Regions from separate parts of the Caloramator sp. CAR-1 genome, predicted to be linked through region 2. Evidence: predicted binding sites of a transcription regulator. Region 2 holds the regulator's gene; each other region holds the start of a gene.
What was found. Region 2 encodes NrdR, which represses ribonucleotide reductase genes. Its sites were predicted from a motif close to CACNANATNTNGTG; they were not measured.
Positions count from the first base shown of each region.

Region 1: Q3V94_RS04445 (ATP cone domain-containing protein) is a predicted target of NrdR. The motif match lies at 6,571-6,584, and genes of this name have one in related genera.
Region 3: nrdD (anaerobic ribonucleoside-triphosphate reductase) is a predicted target of NrdR. The motif match lies at 5,836-5,849, and genes of this name have one in related genera.

Region 1 is NZ_JAUONW010000014.1:39,110-49,249, reverse strand. Features, by position in the region: gene Q3V94_RS04470 (MFS transporter) at 1-243, shown strand, start outside; gene Q3V94_RS04465 (helicase C-terminal domain-containing protein) at 247-2,544, opposite strand; gene Q3V94_RS04460 (hypothetical protein) at 2,558-3,841, opposite strand; gene hcp (hydroxylamine reductase) at 3,919-5,580, opposite strand; gene rbr (rubrerythrin) at 5,679-6,263, opposite strand; gene Q3V94_RS04445 (ATP cone domain-containing protein) at 6,276-6,536, opposite strand; T-box leader at 6,646-6,860, shown strand; gene trpS (tryptophan--tRNA ligase) at 6,961-7,959, shown strand; gene orr (ornithine racemase Orr) at 8,021-9,079, opposite strand; gene Q3V94_RS04430 (GlmL-related ornithine degradation protein) at 9,081-10,140, opposite strand, start outside.
Region 2 is NZ_JAUONW010000016.1:23,892-34,031, forward strand. Features, by position in the region: gene Q3V94_RS04755 (NAD(P)H-dependent glycerol-3-phosphate dehydrogenase) at 1-56, opposite strand, end outside; gene der (ribosome biogenesis GTPase Der) at 58-1,377, opposite strand; gene Q3V94_RS04765 (DUF512 domain-containing protein) at 1,377-2,693, opposite strand; gene pnpS (two-component system histidine kinase PnpS) at 2,794-4,512, opposite strand; gene Q3V94_RS04775 (winged helix-turn-helix domain-containing protein) at 4,521-5,210, opposite strand; gene pgeF (peptidoglycan editing factor PgeF) at 5,215-5,946, opposite strand; gene nrdR (transcriptional regulator NrdR) at 6,013-6,474, opposite strand; gene Q3V94_RS04790 (YlmC/YmxH family sporulation protein) at 6,540-6,815, opposite strand; gene sigG (RNA polymerase sporulation sigma factor SigG) at 6,887-7,660, opposite strand; gene sigE (RNA polymerase sporulation sigma factor SigE) at 7,757-8,464, opposite strand; gene spoIIGA (sigma-E processing peptidase SpoIIGA) at 8,494-9,387, opposite strand; gene ftsZ (cell division protein FtsZ) at 9,570-10,140, opposite strand, start outside.
Region 3 is NZ_JAUONW010000039.1:15,518-25,657, reverse strand. Features, by position in the region: gene Q3V94_RS10545 (cell wall metabolism sensor histidine kinase WalK) at 1-1,099, shown strand, start outside; gene Q3V94_RS10540 (YeiH family protein) at 1,199-2,182, opposite strand; gene Q3V94_RS10535 (LysR family transcriptional regulator) at 2,268-3,155, opposite strand; gene nrdG (anaerobic ribonucleoside-triphosphate reductase activating protein) at 3,243-3,734, opposite strand; gene nrdD (anaerobic ribonucleoside-triphosphate reductase) at 3,776-5,809, opposite strand; gene ppcA (phosphoenolpyruvate carboxylase) at 6,136-7,740, shown strand; gene asnA (aspartate--ammonia ligase) at 7,752-8,762, opposite strand; T-box leader at 8,801-9,046, opposite strand; gene Q3V94_RS10510 (hydrogenase maturation protease) at 9,083-9,511, opposite strand; gene Q3V94_RS10505 (nickel-dependent hydrogenase large subunit) at 9,536-10,140, opposite strand, start outside.

The DNA.
Region 1 (10,140 bases), on a different contig from region 2:
CTTATTATGAAATCAGTTGCTGAAGAGGAACAAGCAAAGTTTAACAGCGTTGTAGTTTTAGCAAACAACCTAACCGTTGCTCTTTCTTCCCTCATGGCTGGATTTATAATCGCAGAGATGCCTAATGGATATGAAATTACATTTATAATGAGCTCTATATTTTTCTTAATGCAAGGATTTTTGTTTTATAAATTTTCATCAAATTTTATAAAGAAAAAAAGAAATGATGGCTTATCCTTTTAGCCATCATTTCTCTTTCCAAAACCTTTTTAGTGCATTTATCACATCTTCATTTCCTTTTACTATTTTCAATGGTTTCCAAAGGTCAGGAATTAAATTATTATATGGTCTTTTTAAAAACCTATCATCAAACAATAGGGCAACTCCCCTATCATTTTCTGTCCTTATAAGCCTTCCAACTGCCTGCATCACTCTATTAAAGCCAGGATAAATATAAGCATATTCAAATCCCTTTCCAATCCTTCCGTCAAAATATTCCTTTAGCACATTTCTTTCAAAATTAATCTGCGGAAGGCCTACACCAACTATACAAACACCTATAAGTTTTTCTCCTGGAAGGTCTATACCCTCACCGAATAGTCCCCCTAAAACTGCAAAGGCTATTAAGGTTTTTTCGCTATCTTCGCTAAACCTTTTTAAAAAATCTTCCTTTTCTTCCTCCGTCATATCGTTCCTTTGAACGATTAATTCTACATTATCCTGAGGAAACCTTTTTAAAACCTCGTTTAAGTATAAATAAGAAGGAAAAAACACTAAATAATTTCCCTTTTTATATGTTAGGCTTTTTATTCCATCAACAACCCTTTCATAAGTATTTTCCCTATCATTAAGTCGCGTTGAAATATATGGGTTAAGCATAACACAAATATTTTCCTTTGAAAAAGGAGAGGAAAGTTTAAGTTTATAAGAACTGTCCCCACCTAAAAGGTCCATATAATAACTTAAAGGAGTAAAGGTAGCTGAAAATAAAATAGCTGCTTGTGCTTTATCCATAATGTCCTTTAATATTTTAGAAGGATTAATACATAATAATTTAACTAAAATATCTTCCTCCTTTAAAAAAAGCGTTCTATAATTTTCATCATAAAGTTCCACTATTTTTTTAAATCTTTTTATGTCAAAATACAAGTTTAATAATTCTTCATCTTTCATTAAATTTTTTAGGACAAATTCCTCTATAACCTCTTCACATTTGTTTATTCCTTTTAAAAACTCATCTTCTATAGTCATAGCGACTTTATCCATTTCAATGCTTTCTCTTAGCCCATTAAAATAATTTATGACCCTTCCTAAAGCTAAATTCAGTTTTCTAAAGGATTTAAATTTTTGCTTAACTTTAAAAAACTCGTTATATGATAAAGTTATAGAAAACATATCCCTTGCTCTATCTACAAGGTTATGGGCTTCGTCTATAAGATAAACATAATCGTTCTTACTTTCAAAGGAATATCGCTTTAAACTTGAGGTTATGTCAAATATATAATTATAATCACAAATTATAACATCGCAAAACATTGATAAATCTAATGAAAATTCAAAGGGACAAACATTGTATCTTCTCGAGAGCTCTTCTATCCTTCCCTTATCAAAAAAATCCATAGAAAGAGAATTTAAAAGAGCATCGTTTATTCTATCATAATGTCCTTTAGCAAACTGGCATTCTATTGGATTACATTTTAACTCATTAGGACATATTTTTTCCTTTGAAGTTAATGTTATTGATTTAATAATCAATCCCTTTTCCTGCAAAAGCTTAATAGCATCCTCTGCAGAAGCTTTTCCAACTGTTTTTGCAGTTAAATAAAATATTTTTGAAGTAGGGCCTAATAACGTCTTAAGAGCAGGAAATAGAGTCCCCATCGTCTTTCCTGTTCCGGTAGGGGCTTCTAAAAAAAGTTTTTTACCCTCCATTATCGTTTTATATACCGCAACTGAGAGTTTTCTTTGACTTTCCCTAAAGGCTGGATAGGGAAATTTTATTTCCTTTATCGTTTCATTTCTTTTATTAATATGTTCTAACGACTTTTCTAGAAACTTTATGTAACCCTCAACCAGTTCGTCAAAAAACTCTTTTAAATCATTGATTGTATAATCGTATTCAAAGGCTCTACTTTCTAAGGAATCTGTATTAACATAGATTAATCTGACTTTTATTCTTTCTAAATTATTTTCCTTAAGGAACATATAAGCATAGCACCTTGCCTGAGCAAGGTGCATAAAATTTACATCTATATCCTCTATTTTCTTTGTTGTTGTTTTTATTTCTTCTAAAGTATAAATCTCTCCAAATCGCAATCCATCTATTCTTCCTGAAATTTCAATACTATATTTTTCGTTTTTGATTAAATGTTTAACATAAACCTCAGCCTGATCATTTTTTCCGTAATTTTTTTGAATCATCCTATGAATCCGTGCACCCTCCTGTGCCCTATCAACAGTAGCTAATAATCCTGTTTCTATATCGCCCCTTCTTAATATAAATTCCACAAGTTCCCTTACTGAAATTTTTATTAATTTTTCCATTACGTCCCCTCTCTTATTTTTTATTGCTAAAAAGATGAATAACATTACCCTCTTTATGGAGTTTTCTTTTCGGTTTTTCTTCAACCACCATCTCCTCAGTTTTTTCATCCAAAAGCTTAATTAGCTCTTCTAGCTCTTTAGGGTCTATATTCTGCCAAAAATCCTGCATTTCAGGATTGCTATATATTTCATTCTTAGTCATTAAGATTTCATCGATATTTACAGGGGTGTCAAAAACATCCTGCAATCTACTCCTGTCGCTTCTTTTCATTAGTTTATTACCAAAATGGCTAAGATCGTAAATTAGGAATGGATCATTTAAAAGGTCATATGAAGAATATCCTTCTTTTAGTATTATTTCGGCATCGTTAAAAATAAAATCAAAATTAACTTTTGATATATAACATGGCTGAATAATAGGAATAAAATAACTTAAAGGAATAACAAAATATTTTACTAAATAGGCTGAAACTATAAAATAATTTTCATAATAGGTCTTTGATTCATCATTATCTATTCCTAAGGCATAATTCACAAATTCGTCCTTATTTATATTTAGTGCTGCTAATGTTTTGTCTAAAAGTTTTTGGAGCATAGTTTTATTTTTAATATATCTTTTTAGACAGCTAACGGTATAAGGATTCATGTCCCCAAAGAAATTTTCAAATAGCTGAGCCGCTATTGGTAACCAAAAATCTATTATTTTTAAATATGATTTGCTATCGTTGAAAAAATTCACATCAAAATCGTTTCCTGTTAAAAATACCTTTTTGCCTATATCCTCATAAGAAAAGGCACTAAAATATGACGCAATGTTAAATAATTGAAACAGGTAGTATTCATCTTTTACAAATATATTATCCTGTACATTTTCAAAAATCGTTTTAAAATCCATTTTTTTTAACTCAAATTTTTTACCTAAAAAGAATCGTTGTAGAGATCTTATGTCATCAAATATAGAGTTATTATCAAGAGTAAAAACTCTATACTCTATCTTAAAGTCCCTTATTTCATTTTCAATAAATATCGGAACAACGTTAGGGACAACAGCGATTTCGTCTCCAAAGTTTTCATAAATTATCCTATTAAAAATATTTGCTGGTGAAAAATATGTGTTATCAATCAAGGTTGAATAAAACCACTTTAAAAAAATAATTTGGCTATTCTTCTTTATGGCTAATTTCTTTTTCTTCTCGCTTCTTTTTATCCTTTTAAAGGATTCTATAAATTCATTTTTGTATACGCTAAATAATTTATTTATTTCTTCATTTGATTTCAAAAAATCTAATACCTGCATATTCAACCCTCTCCCTATAAATTTATAAATTAATTATAAAACAAAAAAGAAAAAATAAAAAGGAGAGGATACCTCTCCTATGATAAAATTTCTTGTAAATCATGTTCTGCATTAGATATCGGCATAATATTGTAGTTGTCTATAAGAACCTGTAAAATATTTGGAGTTATAAAGGCAGGTAATGTTGGTCCTAGTCTTATATTTTTAATACCTAAATGCAAAAGCGTTAATAATATAGCCACTGCTTTTTGTTCATACCATGACAACACAAGGCTTAGCGGTAAGTCATTAACTCCACACTTAAAGGCATCAGCTAGAGCTAGGGCAATTCTAATAGCAGAATAAGAATCGTTGCACTGCCCAACGTCTAATAGCCTTGGAATTCCATCTATATCTCCAAAGTCAAGTTTATTAAATCTATACTTACCGCAAGCAAGAGTTAAAATTATTGTGTCCATCGGGGCTTTTTGTGCCATCTCTGTATAATAATTTCTACCAGGCTTAGCTCCATCACATCCACCAATTAGCATGAATCTCTTAATTTTGCCTTGCTTTATCAAATCAATAACCTTATCAGCTATACCAATGACCGCATCATGGCCAAAACCTACCATTATTTTTTTATCTGGTTTATCTTCTTTAAAGCCTCCAAGTTCCAAAGCTTTGTTTATTAATGGGGTAAAATCTTTTTTCCCATTTTTAACTTCTATATGTTGAATTCCTGAATATCCTACCATGCTTGTTGTAAATAACCTATCTTTATAACTATCTTTAGGTGGCATCAAGCAATTTGTTGTAAATAAAATTCCTCCTGGTAAATTATCAAACTCACTTTGTTGATTTTGCCAAGCCGATCCAAAGTTGCCTACTAAATGCTTGTATTTTTTAAGCCCAGGATAACCATGGGCAGGAAGCATTTCACCATGGGTGTATATATTAATCCCTTTTCCTTCTGTTTGTTTTAAAAGTTCCTCCAAATCATGCAGATCATGACCCGAAACTACAATAAAAGGCCCCTTATTCAAACTTAAATCAACTTCCGTCGGTTGAGGTGTTCCAAAGTGTTCCTTATGTCCTTCATTTAATATTTCCATACATCTGTAATTAGCCCTTCCGCATTCTAGGCATAATTTTACTAAGTCATTTACAGTTAAAGAATCATCTAATGTTGCTGCAAGTCCCGTGTGGAAAAAGGCATTAACCTCTTCATCCTTTTTACCGAGAATATAGGCATGATGAGCATAGGCTGCCATTCCCTTAAGACCATAGATCAACATTTCTCTTAGTGCTCTAATATCCATATCCAATGTTTCGTCTGCCATTATACCCTTTCCTTTTGATTGTTCCAAAAGTTCCTTTTCTCCTCCATTTGGTCTGTAAAGGGCAGCCTCAGGTTCTTTAACATCCCATTTCCCATTCTTTTTTTCATATTCTCTCTTAACTATTTCTTTTAACTTTTCCTTGTATTCATCCGCCTTAAATATAAGCCCAACAAATCTTTCATTGTCAAAATTAACATTGGTTAAAGTAGAAAACATCGAGTATGCAATGAAATGGTCTATTTCTTCATCTTTAATTCCAAGCTTTCTTCCTATGTTGCCATAGAAGGCAATTCCTTTTAAAAGATAAATAAGCAGATCCTGTAAATTTGCTGTATCAGGTTGCTTCCCACAAACGCCAACCTTAACACAACCTTTACCTCCAGCTGTCTGTTCGCATTGATAGCAAAACATTTCCATTTAAATCACTCCCTTTATTTAATTTTCAATAACTATTATTTCCTTTTATTTATTTATTTATCAAAAAAGGCGCCAAACAAAAGTTTGACGCCACTAAATTAATAATTCTCTACAAATACCTCAAAATATCCTTGTGGATGTTGGCATGTTGGGCAAATTGCTGGTGCCTCTTTGCCTTCATGAATATAACCGCAATTATTGCATTTCCAAAGAACCTTTTCATCCTTTTTAAACACCTTATCACTTAAAAGATTTTCATAAAGCTTTCTATATCTAGCCTCATGCCTCTGTTCAACTTCTGCTATCTTTCTAAAAGCTAAAGCAATCTTTGGGAAACCCTCTTCTTCTGCAACTTTAGCAAACTCTGGATAGAGTTTTGTCCATTCTTCATTTTCTCCGTTTGCTGCATATTTTAAATTTTCTAAAGTTGTAGAAAGCCCAACAGGATAATCCGCTGTGATTTCAACAGTTTCACCCTGCAAATCTTCGTTTAAAAATTTAAAAAATATTTTAGCATGTTCCTTTTCATTATCAGCAGTTTCCATAAATATGTTTGAAATTTGAATAAAGCCTTCCTTTTTTGCTTGACTTGCATAATATGTATATCTTGTCCTTGCTTGGGATTCGCCAGCAAAGGCCTTCATAAGATTTTCTGCTGTCCTTGTCCCCTTTAAGCTTGTCATAAAAATTCCCCCTTATATAAAATTCTCATAGGCTTCTGCTACATCGTTAAAGCCAAAATTTTTAAGCACTTCAATTGTAACTTGCCTTATCTCATGGGTTGTTACTTCTTTTTTATTAAGGTTTAATAAATTTTTTTCCACTTCACGGACTACATTTTCTACATCAGACATAGTTAAAGGTTCCTTAACATCGTCGGATGCATTTTCGATAGAAGTAATTATCTTATCTTTATAAAATTCTTCAACCCTTCCATCTTTTTTTATAACCTTCATAATATCACCTCAAATTTTATCTTGTAAAAAATTATACCAAATATAGTATGAATTTTCAAACAAATTTTATAATTTCTTGACAATTATTGTTCAATATAATAGTATATAGATAAATCCAATGACGGGAGCAAGTAGGCTTAAAAAGGAGCTTACAGAGAGCCGCTGCTGGTGGAAATGCGGTAGCATCCCTTAAGCCGAATGGGTCCCTAAGGAGCATGGTGAATCAAGTAGCCAGAGCCGTTTGCCTTACGTTATAAAGGCTTTTACAACGAGGGGAATATATTTCCTGAAAATAGGTGGCACCGCGCACCATGCGCCCTATACTTTTGTATAGGGTGTTTTTTATTAGTGCCTGCCACTTGACATTTTAACTTTTTGACATTTTCATTATTTACCAATTTATATAGATAAAGGGGTGTTTGACATGGAAGAAAAAAAGGTTATATTTAGCGGAATAAAGCCATCCGGGGACTTAACCCTTGGTAATTATCTTGGTGCTATTAAAAATTGGGTTAAACTTCAGGATGAGTATGATTCATATTTTTGTGTTGTTGATTTACATGCTATAACTGTAAGGCAGGAGCCTGCCCTTTTAAGAAAAAGAACCCTTGAAATTTTAGCAATATATATCGCCTCAGGCATTGACCCTGAAAAAAATACTTTGTTTATTCAATCCCATGTCCCCGCCCACAGTGAAGCTGCATGGCTTTTAAACTGCTTTACCTACATGGGAGAACTAAGCCGTATGACACAGTATAAGGATAAAGCTCAAAAACTTGGTGAAAGCATAAGTGCAGGACTTTTTAATTATCCTGTTCTTATGGCAGCAGATATTCTTCTTTACAATACAGACCTTGTCCCTGTTGGAAAGGATCAAAAGCAGCACCTTGAACTTGCAAGGGATATTGCAATTAGGTTTAATAACCTATACAGTCCAACCTTTAAGGTTCCTGAAGCATATATACCTGAAAGGGCAGCAAAGATAATGGATCTTCAAGATCCATCAAAGAAAATGTCAAAGTCAGAGGATAACCCAAACGGTTATATTTTAATAATGGACCCCCCAGAGGTGATAAGAAAAAAAATATCAAGGGCAGTAACCGATACAGTAGGTATTGTCAGATACAGCGATGAACAACCGGGTATAAAGAATTTAATAAATATATTATCTGCAATAACAAATATGACTCCTGAAGAAATAGAAAGAAGATATGAAGGATCCGGGTATGCTAAGTTTAAAGAAGATGTTGCAGAAGCTGTTATTAATGAACTTACTCCGATTCAAAATAAAGTAAAGGAACTTTTAGATGATAAAACTTATCTTGAAAATATTTACAACAAAGGTGCAGAAAAGGCAAATTATGTTGCAACAAAAACATTGAGAAAGATGCAAAGAAAGATTGGGTTTATAATAAAGCAATGAAATTGATATTGATATAAAGTGAAAAGCCAACTGATGAACGTTATCATCAGTTGGCTTTTTGTTAAACTATCACCTTTTTTACATACTCCGAAGTCATAGCCCTCAAAAGGGCACCATATTCCATTACAAATTCTACCGTATCCCCAACTTTATATTCCCTCTTGCTATGGGTAACATCTAAAATTGTATGATCGCTGCTTGCACCAACTATTGATATATCCTGATCCAAGGGGATAAGCCCACTCGGATCAATATCCTGCCTTCCCATGGCAACAATTGCCCTTTTCATAATTCCCTTGTCTTCAAAATGTGGTTTTTGCCCAAAGGCATCCATACCAATGTTGCCAATAGGAACAGAAGGCTTTTCCTTTAACTCTATTATCTCAGCCCTTAAAATAAACACATCCTTATGAAGGCCATCTACAAAATTCCCAAAGGCAGTTTCTCTGCCTAAAAGTAGAGCTTCACCGAACCTTAAATTGTTTATCCCCTTTGGTAATCTATTCTCTAAGAGCAAATATAAACTTGAGGAATTCCCTCCTGATATAATCTCAAGATCTAAATTATATTTTTCCTGCATCTTTTTTGCAATCTCAACAAGCCTTCCAAGATTGTTCTCATCGGGAATAACTCCACCATAGCAGGTTAAATTAACACCAAACCCAACAATTTTGATTCCTTCAATTTTTATAGCTTCAGCAACAAAGCCATCAACATCCTCCGGCCATATCCCCTCTCTTAAATCCCCTAGGTCTACCATCAAAATTACTTTATGAATTTTTCCAATCTCTAAAGCCTTTGCCCCCAATAGCTTTAAAGTTTCCAATTCCGAATTTTGACTGTAATCTGAATATTTTACAACAAGCTCAGCTTCACTTTGCATTGGAATTCTTAAAAGAACCTTTTTAACATTAAGATCCTTAAGCTTAATCAAATTTTCAATCCTTGAATCAGCAATATATTCAACTCCACCTTCTACCAAAGCTTTTGAAAGCTCTGGAATTGCACAAAAGCACTTGGTAACCCCCATGATCTTAATTCCATGCTTTTCTGACAACTTTGCTAAAAAGTTTGCATTTTCCTTTAATTTGTTTAAATTTACCTCAACTCTTGGATACATATCAAGCACCTTCCAAACCCAAACTTTCCATTAATAGTTTTAATGCAGCTTCCTTATGTTTTTTAGATAATACTCCAAGGGAAGCCATGATATAATAGTTGTCGATAAGCACCTTAACTCCCTTTTTGGGATAAAGGAACATATCTCCTGTGTTATCATAGGGAATGCTGGACAATATTTCAACCCGCTTAGGCAGCCTTGTCAAGGCTCCTCCAGTCCCTATAATATATTTTACATTTGTAAGGTCCTTTCCCTCTGCAACAGTTTTCTTTCCCGTAGGACCAAATATATGCCTTAATCCACCCGCATGCCTTCTTACAGCAGTTAAAACTGCCTCTTTTGTTAACCTTTCTATGAATTCCTTTTCCCTATCGGTTTCTGGTATCGGCTTTCTATTTTCTATAAGCTCTTCTGCATCAGGAAATTCCTTTTTTAACTCCTCAAGACCTATTTTTTCAACTATATGAGGAAGATTAACATAAACTCCAAGGTCCCCTTCTACTGTTCTTTTTGCAAAGGGCTCTGGGCTTATTAAAATTCTTTGTATTTCGTCGCTGCCTTCGGTAACAGAGTGAACGTCTGTAGTTGCCCCCCCAACGTCTAAAACCATCAAATCCCCTAATGCTTCGTGAAGCAAAATAGCACTTTCCATTACTGCCCCTGGGGTTGGAATTATGGATTCGTTAACCATGTTTCTCACCTTTGACATCCCTGGGGCTTTAGTTATATGTTCTTCAAAAACCTTTTGTATTACCTTTCTTGTAGGTTCAACGTTTAACATATCAATCCTTGGATAAACGTTTTCAACTATATAAAGAGGCTGACCAGCTTCTTCAAAAATTAGCTTAACCTCTTCATGATTTTCGATGTTTCCGGCATAGAGTACCGGAACGTTGAGCTTTAGGTTAGCAATCTGTTCTGCGTTATAAAGGGCTGTTTCCCTTTCACCATAATCAACGCCGCCTGCAACAAGTATAATATTAGGCCTTATTTCCTTTATCTTTTGAAGGTCAGTCCTTCTTAACTTTCCTGCAGTAACCATCTTTATAATGGCCCCGGCC
Region 2 (10,140 bases):
AATAAAACTGCAATAGCTGTTCCCCAGCTTCCCCCACCTAATACTGCTATCTTCATTTTAATCCTCCTTTTTGGATTTATAAACAAGCCTTATCGGCGTCCCTTCAAATCCAAAATGTTGCCTAATTTGATTTTCAAGATATCTGTCGTAAGAAAAATGAACTATTTCTTCATCATTAACAAATATAGCAAATGTAGGTGGTTTCGTCGAAACTTGTGTAGCATAATAAATCTTTAGTGCTTTGCCTTTTTCAACTGGTGGTTGCCTTAACATAACTGCCTCACTTATCACTTCATTTAGAACACCGGTCTTAACCCTCATTGCATTTTGAACAGCAACATATTTTATAAGGTCTATTAATTTAGTTACTCTTTGACCAGTTTTGGCCGAAATATAAATAATCGGGGCATATGTCATAAAGGATAATGCTGTTCTGATTTTATTATTATATTCATTCATCGTTTTATCATCTTTTTCTATTAAATCCCATTTATTAACAACTATAACTATACCTTTCCCTGCTTCATGGGCTATGCCTGCAATTTTCTCATCCTGCTCCGTCACTCCTTCAGTAGCATCAATCATAATAAGGCAAACATCTGCTCTATCTATTGCAGCAAGTGAACGGATGACACTATATTTTTCTATCTCTTCTTTAATTCTGCTCTTTCTCCTTATACCCGCTGTATCAATAAACAAAAATTTCTCACCGTTAATTTCCACTAAACTATCTATTGCATCCCTTGTAGTTCCAGGAATATCACTAACTATAGCCCTTTCTTCTCCTGTTAATCTATTTAACAAAGAAGATTTACCAACATTTGGTTTCCCAACTATTGCAACCTTGATTAATGGTTCTTCTTCATCATCAGCTTCTTTATCTTTAAAATATTTAACGATTTCATCAAGCATATCCCCAAGACCTAAACTTAAAGCTGCAGAAATTGTAATTGGTTCTCCTAAACCTAATGAATAAAACTCAAACTTGTTATCCTCTAACTTTAAATTATCAATTTTATTTACAACAAGAACGACTGGCTTATTAACCCTTCTTAACATTTCTGCAACTTCAATATCTGTAGCAGTTAACCCTTCCTTGCCATCCACCATAAACAATATTACATCTGCAGTTTCAATTGCTATTTGAGCCTGTCTTTTCATTTGTTTAAGTATAATATCTTCACTTTCAGGTTCAATGCCGCCTGTATCTACGAGGGTAAACCTGTAATTTAACCATTCAACCTCAGCATAAATTCTATCCCTCGTTACTCCAGGAGTATCCTCAACTATAGATATTCTTTTTCCAACCAGCTTATTAAAAAGAGTAGATTTCCCTACATTTGGTCTTCCAACTATTGCAACAATTGGTTTCGCCATTATATCACCTCACCTTTAATTTTTTCTATCAAATCTTCTCCAGTATATTTTACTTTAATCACCTTTGCCTTTAATTCATTTTCCAATTCCAGTAAACTGACATCATCCAAAAATATATCTTCGTCAGCTTTTAACATATTGTTTGGAACAAAAATATATTTTTCTGTAATTGAATTTTTTAACTGATTAATTATATCCCTACCTGTCAATAAACCTGCTACAGTTATCTTTTCTCCAAAGAATTCATTATAAACTTTATAAACTTCAATATTTAAATTAAGTTTTTTAGAGATAATTTTCGATATATCATTTAAATAACTAAAAAACGACTCTCCAGTTATAAAAGCAATTTTTTTACCCTTTCCGTCAAAATCATTTGTTTTTAAATCCTCAAGAATGTTTCTTTCAAAAAATCTAATCATACCAATGCCATCCTCAAGTTGTTCAAAATCCCCGTAATGTTCATAATCAGGTAGCTCCACACCTGCCATAACATAAAATTCATCAGCAAGACGTGCAAATGGAGTTCCTAGTTCTTTCTTATACTTTTCTTGAAGAGGCTTTAAATATTCTATAAGTTCTAATGATTTTTGGGCATCATAACCTTCTATTTTATATAATTTATCTCTATATTTTGTAATTCCAACGGGAACTATTGCAACATTTTGAACATTAGGATAAAGTCCCTTTAAATCTTTAAGAGTCTTTACTAATTCTTCTTTATCATTAATTCCATAACATAAAACAATTTGGCAGTTAATAGTAATACCACCTTCAGCTAACTTTTTAAGCTGATTATTAATTTCAGCTGCCCTTTTATTATTAAGCATTTTTACCCTTAATTCAGGATTAGTAGTATGAACAGATACATTAATTGGACTTATTCTATATTTTATAATCCTATCTATTTCCTCATCCTTTAAATTTGTTAGTGTTATAAAATTTCCTTGAAGAAAGGATAACATGGAATCATCATCCTTAAAATACAGTGTCCCCCTTAAGTTAGGAGGTAATTGATCTATAAAGCAAAAAATGCATTTATTATGACATCTTTTAGGATGCTCGATAGCTGGATCTATAAGCTCTAATCCTAAATCTTCATCATAATCCTTTTCTATCTCAATCTCCCACTCTTCTCCATAATTTTTTCTAACTACCAAGTTTAAATATTCATCCGTAGTTAAATACTTATACTCTAGAATATCCCTTACCTTAACTCCATTTATTTCAAGCAAAACATCTCCAGCTTCTATTCCTACTTCCTGTGCAATAGAATTAAAAGCTACACTTTTTATAACAAGTCCATCTCTTTTCAAATTCGACACCTCAACTTTAATTATCATAAATTTAATATTAACATTTAAAAAAAATAATATCAAGAAAAATACTAACTTCGAATAACCGAAGTTAGTAAACTTACATAGGCAATGTTATCTTAAAAGTAGTTCCTTCTCCTACTTTACTTTCGACATCTATTTTCCCTTGCATGAGATTTACAACATGCTTAACTATCGCAAGTCCAAGTCCCGTTCCTCCTAAACTTCTTGATCTTGCTTTGTCAACCCTATAAAAACGCTCAAAAAGCCTTGGCAAGTGTTCTTTTGGAATACCAATTCCATTGTCAATGACAGAAATGATTACTTGATTCTTGCTTTTTTCTAATATAATTTTTACTTTTCCTCCCTCATTGGTATATTTAATCGCATTATCTAATAAATTAATTAGCATTTGCTTAAATTTATCTCTATCTCCGTGAACATAAATATCTTCACATTTTTTTTCTAAATATATTTCGATATTTTTACTTTCTGCCAATGGTTTCATAATATATTTAATTTCTTCTAATATTTCTATAACATTTAATTTTTCAAAATTAAGAGCATATTCTTTATTCTCTAGTTCTGATAAAGTTAAAATATCATTAATCAACCTCGTTAATCTTTCCGCCTCAATATTAATTATATCTAAAAATTTCTTACGAATATTTTCATCTTCTACATCCTTTAGTGTTTCAGCAAATCCCTTTATCGATGTTAAAGGTGTCTTTAATTCATGGGAAACATTAGCAACAAATTCTGAACGCATATTTTCAAGCATTTTCATTTTTGTTATATCCTGAATAACCATTAAAGTTCCAACATTTTCAGTATTTTTTTCACTATTTATCTTAATTATCTTTATTTTAAAATACTTTACATCAGGATACGAAACTTTTATCTCGATTTCATCCTCTAAATTTTGTTTAATTAATTCTTCCAATTCAAGATTTCTTATAACTTCAATGAAATGTTTGCCAGTAACATCCTCCTTGATATCAAACATTTTCTTTGCAGCAGGATTAATTAAAATTATTTTTTCATTGTTGTCAAAAGCGATAACACCATCTTCCATACTTTTTAATATTGATATTAATTTATTTCTTTTATCCTCTAAATCCAGTATTGTTTCCTGTAATCTTGCAGCCATTATATTAAAAGCATGTCCAAGCTTTCCTATTTCATCCTTGGTTTTTATCTTTATTCTTTTATCATAGTCCCCCATTGATATTATAGTTGCTATTCTTGTAAGGTCTCTTATTGGTTCAATAAATTTACCTAAGAAAATCCAAGCAAGTAAACTAGACAAAATTAAAGCAATTAATATTGTTACTAACAGAAAGTATATAATATTATGCTGCATGTATTTAATCAAATCAAACCGCATTGCTAATCTCATAATACATATTTTGCCATTATAATCAAAACGCTTTGCATAATAAAAAAGATTTTGATTTATAGTTGAGCTTTTTCTTAAACTTATTCCTTTACCATAATAAATAGCATCTAAAAATTCCTTCCTGTTCTTATGATTTTCCATTTTAAAACTTTCTACATCTGAATCCCCTAATACCACACCATCATTTCTTATTATAGTAACCCTTTTATTGGTAGCTCCTTTAATTTTTTTAGCTAATTCATCAAAATTATTAATCTTTGAATATTGCACAAAATCTATAGCTAAATTAGCTTGATAATCCAATTCATTTTCAACAGTATTTATTAACAAATTTTTTGTATAGTAATAAAACAAAAAACTAATAAAAGATATAGTTGTTATTAAAATAGTAGTAATAAAAACTAATAACTTCTTTCTCATTCAATCACCTATTCTTTAAATTTATATCCTATTCCCCTCACAGTTTCAATATATCTAGGATTTTTATCATCGTCTTCAATCTTTTGCCTTAAATGTCTTACATGAACGTCAACGGTTCTTGTCTCACCATAGTATTCATATCCCCACACTTTATCCAGCAAAAAGTCCCTTGTTAAAACCTTACCTTTATTTAAAATCAAAAGTTTCAAAAGTTCAAATTCTTTTAAGGTCAGTTCTATTTTTTTGCCATCTTTTAAAACCTCATGTTTATCAAAATCCAATTTTAAGTCATGAATTTGAACGACATTCTTTTTTTCTTCTTTGCTATTTCTTCTTAATACTACCTTTACACGGGCCAATAATTCCCTCACCGAAAATGGTTTTGTTATATAATCATCAGCACCAAGCTCTAAACCTAAAATTTTATCAAACTCTTCGCTTTTTGCTGTAAGCATAATAATGGGTATATTGGATATACTTTCATTCTTCTTTAATTCCTTACAAACATCAAATCCATCCATCTCAGGAAGCATTATATCAAGCAAAATCAAGTCTGGCTTTTTCTCAATAGCTAACTTAAGTCCTTCCTTCCCATTTAATGCATAAAAAACCTTGTAACCATTTGTTTCCAAGTTATACTTTAATAATTCAATTATATGCAGTTCATCATCAATTAAAAGTATTTTTTCTCCCGCCATAATATCACTCCTTTATTTGTATAATATTTAGCTGTCTACCAGTCATAGTTCCATCCCTTCTATAGGAATAGAAATCATTTCTGCACATAGTGCAAATTAAACTTTCATAAATATTTTCTTCTAAAATTCCTGATTCAATAAGTTGTTTTTTATTTTCCTCACTCAAGCTTATATAAAATTTTTCGCCTTTATTTATTAAATTGAAAAATACGCCTAAATCTTCCTTAACTTCATAGCAGCATAGTCCTATTGATGGTCCTATAGCAGCAATTATATCATTAGGGATACTACCAAAATACTCTGTCATCCCTTTAACAACCTTTGTTACGATTTTAAGGGCAGTCCCCTTCCATCCAGCATGCACAGCAGCTACAATCTTCTTTTTTTTATCCACTAAAAAAATTGGGACACAATCTGCTGTAAATATCACAATTGGAAGGTTTAATTCCTTTGTAATTATTGCATCTGCTTCTGTCCCAAGTATATTTTCTCTATTTTCATGAGTCACAATAATTACTTTATCTCCATGAACCTGTTTAGTAAAGACTAAATTATCTGCATTAAAATTTAACTTAAATATTTTTTCAATAACAGCATCAGGTATTCTTAAATCATTACGCATTAAACTATACTCGTTAAAATCAATACCAAAATATTTATTTGTAAAAATATGATTTATAAATCCTAATTCTATAAAGGCTTTGACTTCAACTCCTTTATCTGAATAAATAAACATAATAACACCACCATCAATTTCTTTATAAATATTTTATCATAAAAAATAAAAGGATTCAGCATAAAGCTAATCCTTATTTTCACTTAATAGTTTTTGTAATTCTTCTAAAAAAGTATTAATATCTTTAAATTGCCTATATACCGAAGCAAATCTTACATAAGCTACATCATCCAACTCTTTTAATTTTTTCATAACAAGCTCACCGATCAAACTGCTTTCTACTTCTTGTCTCATTGTATTATAAACTTGTTTTTCGATTTCATTTGCAAGTTCCTCAATCTTTGAAATCGATATAGGTCTTTTTTCGCACGATTTTAAAACACCAATTAATATTTTTCTTTTATCAAAGGGTTCCCTTCTACCATCCTTTTTTACAACATAAACAGGTATATCCTCCACCTTTTCATAGGTAGTAAATCTTCTATTGCAATTTAAGCATTCCCTTCTTCTTCTAATTGATGTATTATCTTCAGTTGGTCGTGAATCTAAAACCTTAGTCTCAACATGATTACAAAATGGACATTTCATTTCCTTCATCTCCATCGTATAACTTTTTATTGATAAATTATAGCATCATTTTTGTTTATTGTCTATTATTCTTCACTGTTATCCTGTAAGAGATCTATTAAAATCACATCTACCCCTATAGTCTTTACCTTGTTCCAACTTATCAAGATTTCATCCCTTTTTTTAAAAAAGGACAAAAAAGCATTTTCTGGGGGAATAACAATATACTCAATTCTTTCTAAATTATCGTCAAAAATAAGATCACTTATAAAGCCTAATCTCTTACCCTTATTGATATCTATAACCTCCATCTGTCTTAATTCCGATAAAGTAACATGGACATTTTCTAAATTATCCCTCATAACTTCACCTCCTAAAAAATTATATGATATAAATAAAAAAAATATGGGTGTAATTTATAAACACCCATACTTTAAACAAATTTTCTCAAATGGTTCAAAGCTGACTTTTCTAATCTTGAAACCTGTGCTTGGGAAATTCCAATCTCTTCAGCTACTTCCATTTGTGTCTTTCCTTCAAAAAATCTCATCATTAAAATCGTCTTTTCTCTTTTATTTAATTTTTTAAGGGCTTGCCTAATTGCAATATTTTCTATCCAAGAATCATCATCATTTTTTGTGTCACTAATTTGATCCATTACATATATTGCATCTCCTGCATCATGATATATAGGTTCAAATAAAGAAACAGGATCCTGAATAGCATCTAGCGCAAAAACAACTTCTTCACGGGGAACATTTAGCTCTTTTGCTATTTCAGAAATTGTTGGTTCTTTATTGTTTTCCGAAACCAATTTATCCCTAACCTGTAAAGCTCTATAGGCAATATCCCTTAATGATCTGCTAACTCTAATAGAGTTGTTATCTCTTAAATATCTTCTTATCTCACCAACAACCATAGGAACAGCATAAGTTGAAAATTTTACATTCTGATCTATATCGAAATTATCAATTGCCTTAATAAGCCCAATGCATCCAACTTGGAACAAATCATCTACATTTTCTCCTCTATTATTAAATCTTTGAATAACACTTAGAACTAGCCTTAAATTTCCCTTTATAAACTTTTCCCTAGCTTCTTTATCTCCTTGTTTCATTCTCGTCAACAATTCTTTCATTTCTTCATTTGTAAGAACAGGCAGCTTTGAAGTGTTTACTCCACATATTTCAACTTTGGTGTTTGCCATAGCGATGCTTCAACTCCTTCGGTTAATTTTGTATTATAATTATTCCCGAAGGATATTTTTTTTATTCTTTTCATAAATTTACAATAAATTTATAATTTAAACCATTTTAGTTATTTCCTTTTTTAATCTTTTAATTATTCTTTTTTCAAGCCTTGAAATATAGGATTGTGAAATTCCTAATATATCTGCGACCTCCTTTTGTGTTTTTTCTCCTTCACCTTTTAAGCCAAATCTTAGTTCCATTATTTGTCTTTCACGCTTACTTAGTCTATTTATTGCATTCATCAATAGTTGTTTTTCTACTTCGTCCTCTATATAATGATAGATTAAATCATTATCAGTTCCTAATATATCTGAAAGCAATAATTCATTACCATCCCAATCTACGTTTAATGGTTCGTCAAAGGAAATTTCACTTCTAACCTTACTGTTTCTTCTTAAATACATTAATATCTCATTCTCTATACATCTTGATGCGTATGTTGCAAGTTTTATTCTTTTTGTAGGCTCAAAGGTATTAACAGCCTTAATTAATCCTATTGTTCCTATGGATATCAAATCTTCTATACTTACTCCAGTATTTTCAAATTTTTTAGCTATATATACAACTAATCTAAGGTTTCTTTCAATCAAAACATCTTTAACTTTGTAGTTGCCATTTTTTAATTCTTCAACCAACTTATTTTCCTCTTCATTCGATAAAGGTGGCGGTAAAACATCGGCTCCCCCGATATAATACACAAAACTTCTTCTAAAAAATTTATTCATTATGAAATTAACAAATTTTATCAATAAATTAATTATAAAATTTATAATGCCCATAACATTTCCCCCTATCTTATAATTTCTGGAAAAGCTAATGCATCAAAAATTCCCTCTTGAGATAATGGAAGATGATAAAATGTCATTATTACATCCTCTAAAACCTTTAAGTGTCCTTCCTTTTTAACTATTAACTTATCTATTTTTATTCCTGTTATTAAACCGTTACTGATTCCTATTGCATTATATGGTATAACTCTTATCCTATTTTTGTATTTTGAATTTAAAATGCATTTAACAAAGTCTTCATAACTTTTAGATAGATTTAAATTATGATATAAATCATTAGGCAATAAATCCTTTAAAGCCTTATAATATACTACAATTACAGGATCCCCTGAGAGTGGATCCTTTAAATTATTTCCGGTATCAATAAGTGCCTTAATATTCTGGTGTTTTTTGTCTAAAAATATCTCTAAATCAACAATAAAATTGTTATCAAAAAAATATGAATCGATGTAATCAAAGGCTATTTTAGAAAATACTATTCCCAATAGACTTCCAATAATCAAATAAATTTGTGACATTCTATTCAACAAAATGACTCCATTAATATTATTAAGATCCCCATGTGTCAAATAAAAGATAGCCATTATACTTCCACCTATGAGAAAAGTTTCTAAATAGAATAAGAGGACCAGTTTTATTACTTCCCGGAATGTATAAGGAAGAAATGCAATTACAATCATCAACAATGAGACTAGAATTTTCATTGACAAATTAAGATAAATTTCCATACTTGGCATTAAAATAACTAAAACATACAAAGCCCCAATAAGTGCACTTAATAACAATCTCCAGATAGGTGCCTTTGACCTTACGAGACGTTTAAGGAGATAAAGCAGAAAATAATTCATAAAAAGATTTTCTATAAATACTATATCGATATATAGAATATCCCCCATATTCACCCTCCAAACCTATTTATTATAATTATAAAACCTTTAGTCCTTTCTTTTTGTCATTTCATAATACTATAAATACACAATTTCTCGTCAAATTATTACTTTTTTTACTTTATTTTGTTTTTTTTACAAAATAAATAACGGTATTAACCATAAGTTAATACCGTTATTGTTAGCACTGTTTACCTTCTTTTCTGATTTCTAATAAAGGGTGGCAAATCGAGATCTTCATCATTTATATCAATATCCATTTTAATTTTTAAAGGTGAATTTTCTTGTTTATCTGCTGCCACTTCTTTGTTGCTTAATCTTGTGTGTTCTTCGAATCCAGTTGCAATAACCGTTATTCTTATTTCATCTCCTAAAGTATCATCTATTACAGCCCCAAATATTATATTCGCATCAGGATCCGCAGCTTGTCTTACTTGATCAGCAGCTTCTGCTACTTCAAACATAGTTAAGTTAGAGCCCCCAGTAATATTTAATAATACTCCAGTTGCTCCATTTATTGTTGTCTCCAACAATGGACTTGATATAGCTTGTTTTGCAGCTTCAATTGCCCTTCCTTCTCCAGAAGCTCTACCGATTCCCATATGAGCTAATCCTTTGTTAAGCATTATAGTTTTGACATCAGCAAAGTCTAAGTTTATTAAACCAGGAACAGTTATTAAATCCGATATACCCTGAACCCCTTGTCTTAAAATATCATCTGCTATCTTGAAGGCTTCAGTCATTGGTGTCTTTTTATCAACA
Region 3 (10,140 bases), on a different contig from region 2:
TATCACTACCTTTTTTTTAACCGCTAAAAGTGAGCCTATAATTGGCATCGTCAGTATATATAATTTAGACAATAGGGAGCTTATTATTTGTGCAACATCGTTGCAGCCTATAAATGAGGCTGTATTTGTAATCAATAAAATATATATATATTTCATTCTGTTAGCCATTGGCATAATCCTTATATTATCATATTTATATTCCAAAATTATATCCAAGCCTCTGATTGAAATGAATAAAGTCGCAGTAAAGATGGCAAACCTGGATTTTAGCCAAAAATGCAACGTAAAATCTGAAGATGAAATAGGAAGCCTTGCAAACAGCTTAAACGTCCTTTCTGAAAATTTAAACAATGCCTTAACTTCTTTAAAGGAAGCTAATGCAAAACTTGAAAAGGACATTGAAAAGGAAAAAAAGCTGGATAAAATGAGAAGGGATTTTATTGCAGCGGTTTCCCATGATCTTAAAACACCTATTGCCCTCATTGAAGGCTATGCAGAAGCATTAAAGGATGGAATATTTGATGATAAAGAAAAAGATTATTATCTTAAAATAATACTTGATGAAACTAAAAACATGACAAACCTTGTGGAGGATATGTTAGAACTTTCAAAACTTGAATCCGGAAAACTTGAACTTTCAAAGGAAAACTTTAAATTGGATAAATTGATAAAAATCATAGTTAGTAAATTTAAAGGACCTATTGAAGAAAAAAATATCACTTTAAAATTAAATCTAATAGATGATATGGAAGTTTTTGCTGACTTTGACAGGATGAATCAAGTATTAACTAATTATATTACAAATGCAATAAAACATACTTCCGAAAACGGGACTATTTATATTAATATGATAGATGAAGATAGTCAAATTAAAGTAGAGGTCGAAAATACAGGCTCCCACATTCCTGATGAGGAAAAGGAAAGAATATGGGATATATTCTATAAACTCGACAAGTCAAGAAATAGAACACTTGGCGGGACGGGAATCGGGCTTTCTATTGTAAAAAACATCATGCACCTTCATGGCGGGAGTTATGGAGTTGAAAACACCGACAAAGGCGTAAAATTTTATATAACGCTACCAAAAAAGGGCTGCTAAGCAGCCCTTTCAAAATTCATCTATTTTTTAACTGTAAATTACTTATTTTACCACTGCTAAAAAGCATCTTCATACATCTTCTTTTAATTATGTTATTTTTTAAACTATATACGACATTAATAAACTTATTAACGAAATAAATAAACTTGATATAATGCCTAAATATAATGGCTTAAGTCCTACCTTTTTCATTGATGCTATATTCAAATCTAAACCAAGTCCAGCCATAGCTAATGTCATCAAATACCCATCTATCTTAACTAACAAGTCCAATATATTCTTAGGAATTTGAACAATAGAATTTATTATAACTACCCCAAGAAAAAACAACACAAAATGCGGAACAGAAACATTTTTAAAACTAAACTTGCTATTTTCTCTTTTTGATGAAACTAAACTTAATATTAACGTAACAGGTATAATAAATAAAACCCTCGTTAACTTAACTATAGTTGCCTGTGTTCCCACATCATTTGAAACTGCAAATCCTGCTGCAACTACCTGAGCAACTTCATGTATTGACGCTCCTGTCCAAATGCTGTATAGTTGTGAATTCATTTTAAAAATGTTAAATATAACCGGATAAATAAACATAAAGATAGTTCCTAAAACAGTTATAACTCCTATAGAATAAGCAACATCTTCTTCATCTGACTTTATAATAGCATTTGTAGCCGCAATAGCTGCAGCTCCACATATAGAAATACCTGTTGCTAATAATATGGTTAATTTTTGTTTTAAATTAAATTTCTTACCGAGGTAATTTGTAAGCAAAATAGCGGATGTGCTTGAAATTAAAATTATAATAACAGCTTTAGGTCCAATTTTTAAAATCTGTGAAAAGCTAAGTTTAAATCCAAGAAGCACTATTGCAACTCTAAGTACCTTTTTAGAACAAAATTTAATTCCATCTTCAAAGTTTTGGGATACGCCTACTGTATTTTTTATTAATCCTCCAAGTATAATTGCTATTATCAATGTGCTTAAATTAAGTTTTTTTATTACCCATATGTTTTGAAGTAAATATGTTAGAACAGTAATAATTATACCTGCTACAACACCTGGGATGATCTTTGTATCCATAATTTTAACACCTCCTTTTTAAATTTTAAACTCAAACAAATAATAAGTAAAATAATATTATTTTATATCATCCATAACATAATAGTTATATACTAACAAAGTTGTATGCATAATCAATAAACACATTTAGTAGATTTGAAAAATATTTGTCCTTATGATATATAAAATAAAATTTTCTACTTAAATCAACATCTTTTACCTTTAGCATAGAAATACGCCCTAAGTTTACTTCATCCTTAACACACCTTTTAGACACACAAGAAATACCTAAATTAGCCATCACTGCTTTTTTTATAGCTTCTGTATTTCCAAGCTCAAAGGCAACTTTGTATTCTATACTGCTTTTATAAAATGCCTTTTCAAAAACCTCCCTCGTTCCACTTCCAACTTCTCTTAATATAAACTTTTCATCCTCTAACTCCTTTTTGTCAATTTCATTAAATTTAGCTAACCTATGATTTGAAGATACTATAACCACAAGCTCATCATCGCAAAAATCCTTAACTACTATTTCTTCTGAATAGATAGGTCCTTCAACAAAAGCAATATCAATTTTGTTTTCCAACAACATACTCTCGATAATCTTGGTATTTTCAATTGCAATTGAAATTTCAATATCTTTGAATACGTCACTAAAACTTCCAATTATTTCAGGAAGAAGATAAATCCCTATAGTCGTGCTTGCACCTATCTTCAATTTTCCATATTTTAAGTTAGCAATATGCTCTATTTTTGTTCTACATTCATCATAAATATTTAATATTCGCCTAACATACCCTAAAAAAATTTTTCCTTCATAAGTTAAATAAAGTTTTTTACCAATTCTCTCAAAAAGCTTAACCCCAAGTTCCTCCTCTAATTCAGAAATAGCCATACTAACTGCCGGCTGACTTATATATAAATTTCTAGCTACTTCTGTCATATTAAGAGATTTAGCTACTTCAAAAAATATTTTTAGTTTTCTCTCATTCATCCTTGTGCCTCCCTTCCATTTCTAAGCCAAGCTTAAGTTCATTATAGCAAAAATCTATTATAAAAACTTAGGGCTGCAGCTGCAGCCCTAAAAATCTACGGTTATTACTTTATTTAATTCTAAACTCCTTTTAACATCAATAATCCTTTGATTTCTTGAACCCCTAAATTTTAATTTTAAATCCTTCTCCTTTAATATAAAAGGTCCATCTATTAATATATCTATATTTTTCAGTAAGTTTAAATATTTATATTCTTTTATAAGATCATCAAAATAAAATCCTGTATAAGCAATAATATGATAGTTATGCTTTTTTAACATATTTGCAAGATAAGAAAATGCTTCCGCCTGAAAAAAAGGATCTCCTCCAGTAAAGGTTATACCGTCTATAAATCTTCTTTTTAAAATATCATTATAAATATCTTCAGCATCCATTAAAACACCTTTATTAAAATCATGGGTTGATGGATTATGACATCCTTTGCAGTTGTGGCTACATCCTTGAGCAAAAATTGCATATCTTATTCCAGGGCCATCAACAAAACTTTCCCTTTCTATCCCTGCGATCCTTATTTTCATCTTATCACCTCATTTTATAAAATTAAGCGGCGTTTTGCCGCTTAATTCCACCCATGCTTTACTCTATCATAAAGTTCCTTTTTCTTTGCATCATTAAATCTGTCAATAGTGGATAAATATCCTGTTATTCTCCTTATCCTTCTTATATCTTCACTACCACATTCTGGACATTCATTATGGATAATTCCCCTATGTCCGCATACTCTGCACTCATCTATCGGGAAGTTTATTCCTGCATATCCAACATCGCATTTTGCCATCCATTTTAGTATCTTTTCAAAGGCCTCAATATTGTTTTCGACTGTAGATGGGAGTTCAACATAGCTTATATGTCCACCATTGCAAAGTTTATGGAATCTTCCCTCTATTTCAATTTTGTCAAAAATGCTAATTTCTTGTGTTACTGGAACATGGTATGAATTAGTATAATAATCCTTATCAGTAACACCTTCAATTAAACCAAACATTTTTCTATCGTATGGAACAAATCTTCCTGCTGTTCCTTCTGCCGGCGTTGCATAGCAAACAAAATTTAGTCCTGTTTCTTCTGATGTTTTATCTGTATACTTTCTTATATATTCAATTATCCTATAACCTAATTCTAATGCTTCCTTATCCTCGCCATGATGCTTTCCAATAAGTGCCTTTAAAGTTTCTGCAAGTCCTATAAATCCTATTCCTAAAGTTCCATTTTTTATAGCTTCCCTTATAGTATCTTCTTCCTTTAAATTTTCTGAACCCATATAAAGCTTTTGTCCCATAAGGAAAGGAAGGTCCTTTACCCTAAGATTTGCAAGCACTTCAAATCTATGAAGAAGCTGCCTTTTACATAGATCTAAAATTTCATCTAAGTTCTTAAAGAAACCATCGATATTTCCAAATCCAACCTTAAGAGCAAGCCTTGGAAGGTTTATTGTAACCGGTGCTATATTCCCTCTCCCTGCTGATATTTCAAGGCCGTTTCTGTTTTGAATTGTTCTTGTTCTACATCCCATATATGAAATCTCATCGCCGTATTTTGCATTGAAGCTTGAATCCATAAAGCTAAAGGTTGGATTCATTCTATGGGCTGCAACCTTCATTGCAAGTTTAAATAAATCGTAATTTGGATCGCCTTCTTCAAAGTTTATTCCTTTTTTAATTCTAAACACAAGGTTAGGGAATATCGGACTTTCTCCCCTTCCAAGCCCCTTATCAAAGGCTTCAAGCATTGCTCTTATTACCATTCTTCCTTCTTCTGAAGTATCTGTTCCAAGGTTTATGCTGCTAAAGGGGACTTGTGCTCCTGCCCTTGAATGCATGCTGTTTAAATTATAAACAAGGGCCTCCATAGCCTGGAATATTTCTTCATAGGATGGCTTTTCTTTAAAGGTTCTTATAACCGCAGCCATAGCTTTATCGAAATGGGGGAAACTTTGACCGCCATACATATCGTTTTGATTGCTTTGAAGAATTATTGCTGCTTGTGCTGTTGCAGAGGATATCCTCTTTGGCGGACGAATATATCCATATCCTGTATTAAAGCCATTTAATAAAAGCTTTGTAAGATCTATTTGAAGACAATTTAAAGTTTTGCCGTAAAAGTCCAAATCATGGATATGAATATCGGCATTAATATGCGCCTTTGCCATTTCTTCCGGAATCACATTATGTAAATAATACTGTTTACTTGCAGCTGATGCAATTTGCAGCATCTTAGCTGAAGGAGAGTTCCCTATGTTTGCGTTTTCTCTGCTTGTTTCCTTTAATATTTCCTTTACAACATCCATAAGCTCACTTTTTGCTTCTCTATATCTTGTTCTTTTGGCCCTATATAAAATATACGCCTTTGCAGTTTTTGCATGACCGTTTTCTATCAAAACCTTTTCAACACAATCCTGAATAAATTCCACTGTTGGAATTTCCTCATTTGGAAGGTTGTTCATAATGTAGGATATTACCTTCTCAGTTAATTCTTCGGCCTTTGAATAATCCGTTCCCCCTACGTTTTGAGCTGCCAAATAAATAGCTCTTGTAATTTTTTCCTTTGTGAAGTTTACTACTCTCCCATCCCTCTTTTTTACTTGAGTAAGCATCAAAATCTCCCCTTTTCAAAAATTACCACAATATTTTGTGCACTTTAAAAATTTTACCCACTATATATAGTTTTGTCAAATTAAGTTTATTTTATTTTTTAATCTAAAAACATATTAAATTCACTTTTTCTAAAAATATCTTTTCTTATTTAAAATAATCGTCATTTGACATCATGAAAATCGTAGTGAAATTTACTAAAATTATTATTGCAAATTCATTGAAATTTTGCCCTAAATTTATTATTATATAAGTATGTTATGAAATTTTTGTATCATTATCTTGCATAAAAGAATAGAATATAATATATATGCTTAGGAGTGATTTTATGAAAATCCCAAAAACCATGATGACTCAGCATCCTGATAACGCAGCAGAGTATATTTCTATTCAACAAGAACCAGAAGAAGCCTTGTTTTCTCTTCTCCCTCAAGATTTAGGGGGACTTGGCATTGATGAGGTTATGATAGATTTTGAAGGAAAATTAACACCTTATCATCAACCCCTTCAAGTGGCAAACGAGCTTTTTCATAATGGTCTAATCCCTGGCAAAGATGTCTTTATAACTCCAAGACTATCAAGTGCAGATAAAGAAACAGTATTTAGACAAATCATGTGCATAATGGCTGCAGTTGAAACAAATTTTTCTATGTTTGAAAAAACACAATATCAAGCAATAAAGGAAGTAATCGTCCCCATGTGCGAATCTTCTAAGGATCTTATTGATACCCTTTCTCGAATTCAATCAGTAATTGAACTTGGAAACAAAAACTTTAGTATCAAATTTGATGAAGACTCAATAAATATTATTCCTCTATTCGAAGATGTGGTCTCCCTTGTAAATATCGACAATTTATTAGAAGAATTTATAGATGGTTTAAAAAATAAACCAAAGTATATAAGGTTCATGATCGGAAGATCTGATTCCGCCTTATCCTATGGAATGGTATCAAGCGTCTTGGCAGTCATTTTATCTATTTCTAAAGCAAAGAAATTAGAAAAAATACACCCCACTAAAATTTACCCTATAATGGGTTGTGGTAGTCTACCTTTTAGAGGGCAACTTACCTTTGAAAATATAGAAAACTTTCTTAAGACATACTCAGGAATAAAAACCGTAACAATTCAATCGGCATTAAGATATGATCATGGATTTGAAAAAACAAGAAGCCTTGTAAAATATATAGAACAAAACATAGACAAATATAAAGCAAAGGAATTTTCAAATGAAGAAATTTCTATAATAAAAGATTTTATCTCCATTTTTACAAAATATTATCTTAAATCCTTTTTAAAAATCGCAGAAACAGCAGCAAATATATCCATCTTTATTCCCAAAAATCGCGACAGATTGGCAGCTTCTAAAAAGGGATTATCCTATCATAGGGAATTTGTTGACCTTAATAAATTTGCAACAATAATCGAAAACGAAAAAACAAAAGAAGAAATTTTAGAAATCGATACCACCTTAAATGTAAACATCCCAAGGGCAATTTCCTTTACCGCTGCAATGTATACCATAGGGATGCCACCCGAATTCTTAGGAACAGGCCGTGCCCTTAGAGAAATTAAAAATAAATATGGTGATTTTGGAATAGAAAAGCTCATTGAAATTTATCCACAGATAAAAAACGATATGGAATTTGCTTTAAAATATGCAAATCCAAACATTACAAAGCGTTTTATTGCAGAAGAAGTAAGAAAGGAATACGAAATAGATATAGCCCTTACAAGAGAAATACTAAATCTTGATTTTGACGTGGAAGCAAATATAGAAAACAGCTTTTACCATACCCTTTTAAAAACCGCAAGGCCAATACTTTTACATCTTTTAGGCAAGGAGTCTCAAATACTTGATAATAATTGTCAAGAATACAATATTTTAAAAGAATTAATTATAAAATTAGGAAGTATTAGAGGTGGATTAGGTTAATCCACCTCTATCTATAAAAGCATTATATTGTTTTCCAAAGATTTCGTATATAGCTCCTCATCCCATACGGAAACTTGAACTTCTCCTATATGGGCCTTTCTTAAAAAGAACATGCATATCCTAGATTGTCCTATGCCTCCACCAACAGTATAGGGTAATTCTCCCCTAAGGAGCATCCTATGGAAGGAAAGATTAGTCCTTTCCATGCACCCTGCCTTTTTAAGTTGATATATCAATGATCTTTCATCAACCCTAATCCCCATAGATGAAACCTCAAAGGCACAGTTTAAAACCGGATACCAAAATATTATATCTCCATTTAACTTCCAATCATCATAGTCTGGCGATCTACCGTCATGTTTTATTCCTGATTTTAGTGTATCTCCTATTTGCATAATAAAAACTGCCCCTTCTTTCTTTGCAATTTCCCTTTCCCTCTCCTTTGGTGTTAAATTAGGATATAAGTCCTCAAGTTCTTGACTTGTAACAAAAAAAATGTCATCAGGCAATATAGGCGTTATTGTTTTATATTTTTTACAAATATAATCTTCCGTCCTCTTAAACACATCATAAATATCCCTTACAATCCTCTTTAATGTTTCGACGTTTCTATCCTTTTTATCTATTACAAGTTCCCAATCCCATTGATCAACGTATATTGAATGAAGGTTATCTAAAGTTTCATCTCGTCTTATTGCATTCATATCGGTGTATAAACCTTCACCTACAGAAAAACCATATCTTTTTAAGGCAAGCCTTTTCCATTTAGCTAGGGATTGAACAACTTCTAGAGTATCATCTTCAATGTCATAGGCATCAAATCCAACCGGTCTTTCTGTTCCATTAAGGTAATCGTTTAAACCACTTTTCCTTTTTACAAACAATGGTGCCGAAACCCTTGTAAGATTTAGCTTTCGTGCAAGTTCCCTTTCAAAGTAATCTTTAATATTTTTTATGGCTATTTCTGTTTCCTTTAAACCTAATAAAGGAACATAATCCTTTGGAAATATTAACCTTTTCATTTTATCCCCTCCTTTGTAATAAAAAAACCTTTCATCCCTAATGGGACGAAAGGTTACTTCCGCGGTGCCACCCAAATTAGCAAAGCCCTCTTTAACGATACGGAGATAAACTCGATATCGCCTACCTTTTAACAGCGTAGCCCCGTCTAAGCCTACTTTTGCAATTCGCAATTTCGGTTAGAGGCTCCAAGATGTTCTTCGGAATAAGTCTAGCGCTAACCTCCCACCATCGTTAGCTCGCTGAAGCATCAACTTGTTCCTACTCTTCTTATCATCGCCTTTGCAATATTTTATTTTTATTTTTTCTTTTTTAAAAATAATTATACTTTATAATTCAAATTTGTCAATATATTAGTAATTAAAAACAACGTTTTATTTGCAATAAAATAAATTTCATCCTGCAATTTCTTGCTAAGTCCAATTTTAAAATCTATATCTTCTACTTCTATGCCGATTATATAAATTTCTTTAGCCACTCTCGATATAATATCCCATGGAAAATAAGCGTGGCTTAAAAATTCATTTTGCTCTGGGAGTTCGGGCTTAAATATTTTTACTTCCCCTACCTTTCCTGAGGATATCATAGCATCTACAAAAATAACTACATCATCTTCTTCTATAATGCTAAATAAAGAATTTATATCTGTTTCTATTGCAAAAACCTTAATATTATTCTCTTCAAGCTCTTTTTTAATTATTTTCAATACCTCAACCGAAACCCCATCATCCCCCATTAAAATATTACCTATTCCAATTACCTTTACCCCATTCCTTCATCTCCTTACGGTTACATGGGTTGCACAGGATATGCAAGGATCAAAGCTTCTTACGATTCTACCAACCTCAACTATATCATTTACATCATTAATTTTAGTCCCCATCAATGCCTTTTCTGCTGTCCCAAAAAAATTTTCATCCCTTGGTGAAAAGTTCCATGCAGATGGAGTTATTATGTCATAACGATTTATAATATCCCTTTCTAAACTTACAAAGTGAAGTAATGCACCCCTTGTTGTATCTGTAAGTCCTATCCCTTCAGCTTTATCTTTAAATTGATATTTTATCTTTTCTTCAACTGGCTCTATCCTTTCTATCAAAACTTGCATTATTTTTAATATAACTGATGCCTCAAGACACCTTGCTGTTATCCTATCCATGGTTGAGTTTTGTAATTTATATCTTCCGCTTAGAATCATCCTTGCTAAAGGGCCCACCTCCATAGCCCATTTATCATATCTTGGGGACTTAACAAAGGAATAGGCTCCTTCCTTGTTTATATCCTCTACTACTTGCCCACCTTCTGGCTTATACCATGAGTAAGCTATATTTTCTCTTATTTTGTCTTTATCAAACTCCTGCCTTATCCCATTTATAATGA